4 regions of the Streptosporangium sp. NPDC000563 genome follow, and region 2 is predicted to be linked to each of the others. Evidence: riboswitches for the same ligand, from Rfam matches in the RefSeq annotation. Region 2 holds a riboswitch; each other region holds the start of a gene.
The links. Region 2 has a riboswitch for cobalamin ahead of cobN (cobaltochelatase subunit CobN). Riboswitches for the same ligand answer to the same signal wherever they lie in the genome.
Positions count from the first base shown of each region.

Region 1: it holds a riboswitch for cobalamin, as region 2 does, so the genes downstream of both, metE (5-methyltetrahydropteroyltriglutamate--homocysteine S-methyltransferase) here and cobN (cobaltochelatase subunit CobN) in region 2, are expected to answer to the same signal.
Region 3: it holds a riboswitch for cobalamin, as region 2 does, so the genes downstream of both, ABT352_RS09445 (ribonucleoside-diphosphate reductase subunit alpha) here and cobN (cobaltochelatase subunit CobN) in region 2, are expected to answer to the same signal.
Region 4: it holds a riboswitch for cobalamin, as region 2 does, so the genes downstream of both, ABT352_RS29870 (CbtB domain-containing protein) here and cobN (cobaltochelatase subunit CobN) in region 2, are expected to answer to the same signal.

Region 1 covers NZ_JBEPDA010000035.1:1,183-3,376, reverse strand. Annotated here, with positions in the region: gene metE (5-methyltetrahydropteroyltriglutamate--homocysteine S-methyltransferase) at 1-921, opposite strand, end outside; cobalamin riboswitch at 1,041-1,253, opposite strand; gene ABT352_RS38105 (hypothetical protein) at 1,302-2,123, opposite strand.
Region 2 covers NZ_JBEPDA010000007.1:129,096-131,289, reverse strand. Annotated here, with positions in the region: gene ABT352_RS19290 (ferredoxin-like domain-containing protein) at 1-694, opposite strand, end outside; cobalamin riboswitch at 719-907, shown strand; gene cobN (cobaltochelatase subunit CobN) at 1,157-2,194, shown strand, end outside.
Region 3 covers NZ_JBEPDA010000002.1:230,785-232,978, forward strand. Annotated here, with positions in the region: gene ABT352_RS09445 (ribonucleoside-diphosphate reductase subunit alpha) at 1-1,352, opposite strand, end outside; cobalamin riboswitch at 1,466-1,666, opposite strand; gene ABT352_RS09450 (tripartite tricarboxylate transporter substrate-binding protein) at 1,671-2,194, opposite strand, start outside.
Region 4 covers NZ_JBEPDA010000018.1:6,317-8,510, reverse strand. Annotated here, with positions in the region: gene ABT352_RS29880 (histidine phosphatase family protein) at 1-33, opposite strand, end outside; gene ABT352_RS29875 (CbtA family protein) at 30-770, opposite strand; gene ABT352_RS29870 (CbtB domain-containing protein) at 778-972, opposite strand; cobalamin riboswitch at 1,003-1,124, opposite strand; gene dop (depupylase/deamidase Dop) at 1,257-2,194, opposite strand, start outside.

The sequences.
Region 1 (2,194 bases), on a different contig from region 2:
CTTCACCCGCGCCGGGTCGGCGCGCCACACGTTCCTGCCGTCGACCACCCCGGCGACCAAGGTCTTGCGGGCCAGCCCGCCGACCGAGGCCACCGCCTCCAGGTTGCCGGGTCCGGCGACGAAGTCGAGCCCGATCGCCTCGACCTCGGTAGAAGCGATCGTCCGCAGCGCCTGCGCACCGACGGCGCCGAAGTACGTGGCGAGCAGGATCTTCGGACGGCTGGGCAGGCCGCCAAGCCGCCGGTAGGCCCGCCCGAGCGCGTCGATCTCCCGGGCCCCGAGGTCGCGGGCCAGGGCAGGCTCGTCGAACTGCACCCATTGCGCGCCCGCGCCCGCCAGCCGTTCCAGCAACTCGGCGTAGGTCTCCACCAGGGAGTCCAGCAGGTCGAGCGGGGTGAATCCCTCAGGTGAGTTCGGCGCGGCCTTGGCCAGCAGGAGATAGGTGAGCGGGCCGACGAGCACGGGCCGCGTCTCGATCCCCAGATTCCTGGCCTCCAGATACTCGGCCACGGGCTTGGCGGCCGAGCCTCCGGCGAGCTGGAACCGGGTGTCCAACGCCATCTCGGGGACGATGTAGTGGTAGTTGGTGTCAAACCATTTGGTCATCTCCAGGGGCGGAAGCTCGGCAGTGCCTCGCGCCATCGCGAAGTACCGGTCGAGCCCGGTGAGGTCGCGGTAACGCGCCGGCACGGCGTCGATCATGACCGTGGTGTCGAGCACCTGGTCGTAGAACGAGAACGTGTTCGACGGGATCGCATCAAGGCCCGCGTCACGCAGCTCGGTCCAGACCGAGCCGCGCAGCGACGCGGCGGTCGCCTCCAGCTCGTCGGCGCCGATCGTGCCGGCCCAGAAATCCTCGGTGGCGAATTTGAGCTCCCGATGCGCGCCGATGCGCGGGTAGCCCAAAACGGTCGTCCTCATGGCAACTTCCCTCGTCTCGCCAGTATGCGGCCAGGCAGGAGAGAGAAACGCAACGCGGAGCAGGCCCCCGGCGAGCGCGTCCCAGGCCCTCCCACGAGGCCGCGGACCACCGCGCGCCGAGCGGCACGCGGGCGGAGGCAGGTCTTCGGACTCGCGGGCACCATGCCTGAGGCATGACCTACTGGCCGTCGCTTCCCAGGCACGCGCCCAGTGCTTGTGACGGCGGTCGTTCCTGCTTACCGCTGCGGGGCAGTCCCGGATTCACACCGGGTTCCCTCTTACGACGCCCACCCCCGAAGGAGACGGGCGAACCATCCACACCGGAGAGCTTAACGGCCCGGCCACCGTTCGGGCCCAGTCGTGTGCGCGTCGGTGGCTCACTACGGGCGAACGGCGACCGATTCGGCGGAGAGCGTGACCTCGATGGTGATGTGCGGATTGTCCACTTGCGGGAGCTGAAGCCCACGCTTGAACTCCTCCGCATCGTCCGGCATCATCTTCGGCTGAACTGTGACCTTGACGTGGCCGGTCTCGTCATCTGGGTGCGTCGTCATCGTGGCCACCTCAGGACGGGATTGGAGCCAGGACACGACCGTGTCCTGGGCCTGCCGAAGCTCCGCGGCCGAGAATCCCTTGCCGCCGATCAGGGTGACCTCCACGGGGAGGGTCCTGGCCAACTCGATCGCGCGAGTCGGAATGGGCCCCTTGAAGCCGACGCGCAGCCCTCGCTGGTCGTCGACGTACCTGACGCCGGAGATCTCGTCGGGAAACTCCGTATTAAGTTTGTCGATCACCTGACTGTTGGACGACTGCGAACCGAAGCGGTCGATGGCCTCCTCGTAGGAGATGCCCTCCGATCTGGCGATGGTCCCAAGGTCGACCAACTCGGCGTAGGGAATGCCGTCGATCGTCACGCCCGGGTCGGTCACCGCGGGGTCGTAACCCTCGAAGTCCGTCGGCTTGGGCGACGAGGTAGCAGCCACCCGGGTCGCGTACCGCTTGACGACCTCCTCCAAAGGCCGACCCGACGACGCTGCCTCTCGCTTGAGCCGCTCCAGGGTGGGCCGATGCGCTTTGGGCTGATCGGCCCGCGGCAACACGATCGTCTCGCTTCCGGCCACAGTGAGTGCCGGACCGGCACCGGACTGGCCGCAGGCGCACAACGACGCAAGCACCGCAATGGTCAAAAGCAATTTCTTCACACCTAAGGGACGCTCCGCCGCCCTGAAGGGTTCATCCAGCCGCTCCCGGTACGGCGAAGTCCGTTCGTCAA
Region 2 (2,194 bases):
GCGCGGCCTCGTCCGGTGCCGTGGGCAGGATCGTGGCGTCCGCGCCCAGGCCGGCCACGTCTCCCCGTCCGTCGTCGAGGGCGAACATGAACCGTCCCGGCAGGGCGGCGAGGGCCGGGCGGGCACACAGCCGTCGATCCAGTTCGCCGATCAGAGGGGTGATGTCGGCGATCCCACGGCCGTTCGTTTTCGTGCCGTTCGGAGCATCCCCGCCGCTCGGTCCGCTCGGTCCGCTTGGCTCGTCGATTCCGCCTGGTTCGGCGGGTCCGGCTGGTCTGTTCGGTCTGCCGAACTTGTTTGGTTCGGCCGATCCAGCCGGTCTGCCGGGTTCGTTTGGTTCGGCCGGTCCGTCCACTCCGGTCAGCGGGGAGGCGAGGATGTTGCGGATGCGCTCGTGTGTCGCCGAGGGCAGCAGGCCCGCTTTCGCCATCCGCGCGGCGAATCCGTTTTCCGGACCGCTTTCTGGATTCTCCGGCCCGAGACCGCGCACCTGGACGTTCGCCCGGGAGGTGAGCTCGATGACGCCGTTGCCGTACGCCGTGGCGGCGTCGGCGAGTTCGCGCAGCTGGGAGGGGGTGAGACGACCTCCGGGTACGCGGACGCGGGCCAGGCCGCCGTCCGCGGCGGGGTGGACCTGGAGGGCCCCGGGGCACGCGTCGAGTCGCGATCGTCCGGAAAAGTCGGCAATAGACACTCAGAGGATGTTAATGCCAGTTTCTTGCAATGACCCGGACTGCCGTAGTGTCATCGATGGCGACGGCAAGGGAGGAAGCCGGTGTGAATCCGGCGCGGTCCCGCCACTGTAACCGGGGAGCGAACCCCACCCGGGCCACTGTCCGACGAAGGACGGGAAGGCCGGGGTGAGCACCGATCCGGGAGCCAGGAGACTCCAGCCGTCGTGGCCGACGACGACCCGGGGCGAGGACCCCGAGGGAGGAAGCTCCGTGCGCTTTTCGCCGTTCCCCCGCCACACCGCGACATCGCCGTTCCCCCGCCACACCGCGGCATCGTGGTCTTCCCATCACGACGCGGCATCGCGGTCGCCACATCACGGTGTGACACCGCCGCTCCCGCGTCACACCGCGACGTCGCCGCTCTCCCGCCGCATCGCGGCTCCCGCGGGCCGTACCGCCACTCCTCTGCCGGGGTGTGGCGCGTGATCCTGCTGCTCTCGACCTCCGACACCGACCTGCTGAGCGCCCGCGCGAGCGGCGCGGACTACCGGCTCGGCAACCCCGCCAGACTCACCGCCGCCGACCTCCCGCCGCTGCTGGAGGGCGCCGACCTGGTCGTGGTCCGCCTGCTCGGCGGGCGCCGCGCCTGGGAGGAGGGGCTGGACGCGCTGCTCGCCGGACCCCGGCCCGTCGTCGTCCTCGGCGGCGAGCAGGCGCCGGACGCCGAGCTGATGGAGCTGTCCACCGTGCCCGGCGGGGTCTGCGCCGAGGCGCACGCCTACCTCGCCCACGGCGGCCCGGCCAACCTGACCGAGCTGCATCACTTCCTGTCCGACACGCTGCTGCTCACCGGCCACGGGTTCGCCGCGCCCGAGCCCACCCCCACCTGGGGAACGCTCGCGCGCGAGACGCGCGGCCAGGACGGACCCGTCGTCGGGGTGCTCTACTACCGGGCCCACCACGTGGCGGGGAACACCGCCTTCGTCGAAGTGCTCTGCTCGGCGATCGAGGACGCGGGCGCGCGGGCGCTGCCGGTGTACTGCGCCTCGCTGCGCACCGCGGAACCCGGCCTGCTGGAGGTCCTGCGCACGGTGGACGCCCTGGTGGTGACCGTGCTCGCCGCGGGCGGCACCCGTCCGGCGACCGCGTCGGCGGGCGGGGACGACGAGGCATGGGACGTCGGCGCGCTCGCCGAGCTGGACGTGCCGATCCTGCAGGGGTTGTGCCTGACGAGCAGCCGGGCCTCCTGGGAGGAGAACGACGACGGCCTGTCCCCGCTGGACGCCGCCACCCAGGTCGCGATCCCCGAGTTCGACGGACGGATCATCACGGTGCCGTTCTCCTTCAAGGAGATCGACGAGGACGGGCTCACCGTCTACGTGGCCGACCCCGAGCGGGCCTCGCGGGTGGCGGGCATCGCGGTGCGCCACGCCGCGCTGCGGCACATCCCGCCCGCCGAGCGGCGGCTGGTGCTGATGCTGTCGGCCTATCCCACCAAGCACGCGCGCATCGGCAACGCC
Region 3 (2,194 bases), on a different contig from region 2:
TCGGCGTCGCCGGTGACCTCCAGGATCTCGGTGCAGAGGTTCGACAGGTGGATGACGTTCTCGGGCCTCGCCGTCTGGTTGGAGGTACGGTTCGCCGCGTCCTTGAAGGTCATCCAGCCGTTGCCGGTCTGGGCGAGCGTGCGCATCATCCGCCCGTACAGGGTGCGGGCGGGGATCCGCCGGGTGAAGCGGCCCTCGGCCTCGGCCACCCGGTAGGCGTCGTCGAACGCGGCGCCGTACAGGTCGGTGAGGTGCGGGACCTCCTTGGGGTCGAACAGCGACCAGAGGCCGTCGGCCTCGACCCGGCGCATGAACTCGTCGGGGATCCAGTTGGCCAGGTTCAGGTTGTGCGTGCGGCGGGCCTCCTCGCCGGTGTTGTCGCGCAGTTCCAGGAACTCCTCGACGTCGGCGTGCCAGGGCTCCAGGTAGACGCAGGCCGCGCCCTTGCGGCGGCCTCCCTGGTTCACCGCGGCGACGCTGGAGTCGAGCGTGCGCAGCCAGGGCACGATGCCGTTGGAGTGTCCGTTGGTGCCCCGGATCAGCGAGCCCCGCGAGCGGACCCTGGTCCAGGCGATCCCGATGCCCCCCGCGTACTTCGACAGCCGCGCGACCTGCCCGTAGCGCTCGTAGATGGACTCCAGCTCGTCGCGGGGCGAGTCGAGCAGGAAGCACGAGGAAAGCTGGGGCCTGCGCGAGCCCGAGTTGAACAGCGTGGGCGAACTGGGCAGGTAGGACAGAGTGGCCATGAGCGCGTACAGCTCGGCGGCCTCCTCGACGGTCTCGGCCAGGCCGCAGGCCACCCGCAGGAAGAAGTGCTGCGGGCGCTCCAGGACCTTGCGGGTCCTCGGGTGGCGCAGCAGGTAGCGGTCGTAGACGGTGCGCAGCCCGAAGTACTCGAACCTGGCGTCCGCCTCCGGATCGACCAGCGCGTCCAGGACCGCGGCGTGGGCGGACACGAACCTCGCGAGCCCGTCGGCGACCAGCCCCGCCTCGTGGGTCGCGGCGACGGACTCGGAGAAGGCGCGGACGCCGTGCTCGGCGGCCTCGTCGGCGATCAGCTCGGCCAGCATCGCGGCGGCGACCCTGGAGTTCTCGGGATCGGTGATCACCCGGGCGGCGGCCTCGTCGATGGCCAGCCTGCGGGCGTCCGTGGCGCTCCCGACGCTCCCGACGCTCCCGGCGCCGTCGTCGCCCGTCGCGGCCACCGCGGCGCTCCGCGCGTTCCCGGTGTTCCCGGTGTTTCCCGTGCCGCCATGGCCCGACGCGGTCACCACCGCGCCTTCGACGCCGCTGTCGCCCGTCGCGGTCGCCGCCGTGCTCCCCGTCGCGGTCTCCGCCAATGCCTGTGTCACCTGGTGCCCCTCGCTCGATCGGACTCGCCCCAGGCTCCGCCGGATGGCACGCGTCCGCGAGCGATCCCGGGCACGCCGGATCGCCTCGTTCCGCGGGCCCTCCCACGAGGCCCTGGACATTCACGTCACCGGCAGGTCTTCGGACTCACGGGCGCGACGCGCATGCCTACCGGCCGTCGCTTCCCAGGTATGGATCACCCAGTGCTCAATGACGGCTTTCGTTCCCGTTCACCGCTGCGGGGCAGTCCCGGAATCTCACCGGGTTCCCTCTTGCCTCGCCCCCTGCGGGGCGAACCAGCAACGAGCAGGATCCTACATCTAGGGGCGCCTGACGCAACTACCCCAACAGGTTGTGTCGGAGGACTTCAGTAGCCCGAGCTCGTGAAGCACACCGCGGGTGCGGGCCGTCTCGGTGGCGAGCCACTGGCGAAAGTCGTCGCCGCTGAGATAGACCCGGCTCCAGCCGTGGGCCGCGCACAGGGAGCGCCAGCGTGGCGCGGCGTCGAGCCTGTCGCACAGGGCGATCGCGGCGTCCCTGTCCTCCGGGCTCATGTCCTTGGGCCCCAGCAGGCCGCACCAGTCGCTGTACTCCAGCCGGACGTCGACCTCTCTGAGCGTCGGCGCGTCGATCCCGTCGATCCTGTCGCCGGAGGAGACCGCCAGGGGCCGCATACGGCCCGCGGCGATCTCGGAGCGCAGAGCACGCGCCGATCCCAGCAGGGCCGCCACCTGGCCCGCCTGGAGCGCCTCCACGGCGTCCTCGGGGGTAAGGTATCCGGCATACTCCAGCAGCCGGGTGTCCACCCCGAGGCACTTGCCGATCATGCCGTAGAGCACGTGCT
Region 4 (2,194 bases), on a different contig from region 2:
GAGCAGGCGGGTGACCCCCGAGGGGGTCGTCACACCGGGCCGCGCCTGCGGGCGGCGAAGGCGAAGAGCGCGCCGACACCGGCCCAGAAGACCGCCTGGGTTCCTATCGAGGCGATCCGGAAGTCCCACAGGAGATCGGCGGGGAAGCCCTGGGGCACCTCCGAGATCTCCGGCAGGAGGATCCAGGCCGCGACGACGGGGACCAGGAAGGCGGCGCCCGCCGACAGCCAGCGCACCCACGGTTCACTCCGCGAGGCGTAGCGGTGGGCGGCGGTGCCGGCGGCGACGGCGAGGATCCCGATGGCCACGGCGACCAGATAGAGCACGGTGCGCTGGTCGATCGTCTCCGGGTCACCGACCGCCGGTGGGTTGGCGGGATATTTCATGAAAGGGATGAGGACGACGGAGGTGAACGCGGCGGCGGCGAGCGTGACCGCGAGCACCGGTTCCGAGCGAGGTCCCGCCCGGCCGCGTACGGCCGCGTAGACGAGGGAGAACAGGCCCCCGATCGCCAGGCCGTACAGGCCGAGGGCGAGGAAGAGCCCGAAACGCTGCCCGTCCCTGCTGACGAGGGCCTCCTCCTCACCGTGGGAGTGGGCGGCGGTCCCGGTGTCGTCGTGTGGTTCGGCCGAGGAGGCGGCCGCGGCCGCCTCCTCGAGCGCGATGGCCTGGTCGATGCGTGGTTCGCCGACGGTGTAGGCGAAGACGGCCGCGAGCAGCCCTGCGAGCAGTCCGGCGACGAGGCCCCGGACGATGAGTTTGGAGATCACCTGCGGCTCAGTGGCACGGTACGCCGAGCAGGTGACGCCCGTCGTGCATGAGTTCGTGCAGGTAGTTTCCCGCCTGGGAGATCGCCCCCTGGTCGAAGGTGACCAGATAGGCGAGAAGCAGCAGCGCCGGTACGGCGAGCAGCCAGCGGGTGAGCGAGTGCCATGGGATGGGCTGGGTGTGCGGTGCCGAGATCTGGCTCACGGCCACCTCCTCCGGGATTGACGCGTCCCTTTTCGTAGGTCGGTGGCGGCCGAGTGTGACCTGGCTCCCGGCCCTCGCGGGCCGGATTACAGTGGCGCGACCGCACCGGAATTTCACCGGATTTCCCTCGCACCGCCACAAAGCACCCGGAACGTATCCCGATTCTCCGTCCCCCGTCAATCCAGGTGTCCGGTTTGACGGGATCCGGTAGGCGCGAAGAGGGGGAGGTGGCCCGGCCGGGCCGCCTCCCCCTCCCAGGCCCTTCTCAGGCCCCGCTCAGGACGTCACTGCTCGCCGGTGAGCGCCGTCACCAGCTCAGCGGCGGTACGGCAGCGGTCGAACAGCTCTCCCACGTGGGCCTTGGTGCCGCGCAGCGGCTCAAGGGTGGGGACGCGCTGCAGCGACTCACGGCCGGGGATGTCGAAGATGACCGAGTCCCAGGAGGCCGCGGCCACCGACTCGCTGTACTGGCTCAGGCAGCGGCCTCGGAAGTAGGCCCGGGTGTCGTTGGGCGGCACCTCGATGGCCCTCTGCACCTCCTCCTCGGTGACCAGGCGCTGCATGCGGCCCCGGGCGACCAGCCGGTTGTAGAGTCCTCGGTCGGGACGGATGTCGGAGTACTGGAGATCGACGAGCTGCAGACGCGGATGCGACCAGGGAAGGCCGTCACGGGTCCGGTATCCCTCCAGAAGCTCCAGCTTGGCCACCCAGTCGAGCTCGCCGGACAGCTGCATCGGATCCTCCGCCAGGCGGGTGAGGACCGACTCCCAGCGCTCCAGGATGTCCTTGGTGGGCTCGTCCAGGCCGTTGGCGCTGCGCTCCTCGGCATACTTGCGCGCGAGCTCCAGGTATTCCATCTGGAGCTGCACCGCCGTCAGCTTGCGGCCGTCGCGCATGGAGATCTCGTACTTGAGCGTGGGGTCGTGTGAGACCGCGCGCAGGGCCTGGACGGGGTTGTCCACGGCGAGGTCTCGGGTGAAGTAGCCGTCCTCGATCATCGCCAGGACGAGCGCGGTGGACCCCAGCTTCAGGTAGGTCGAGATCTCCGACATGTTGGCGTCACCGATGATGACGTGCAGGCGACGGTATTTCTCCGGGTCGGCGTGGGGTTCGTCCCGGGTGTTGATGATCGGCCGCTTGAGCGTCGTCTCCAGCCCCACCTCGACCTCGAAGAAGTCGGCCCGCTGGCTGATCTGGAAGCCCTCGCCCCGTGAGTCCTGAC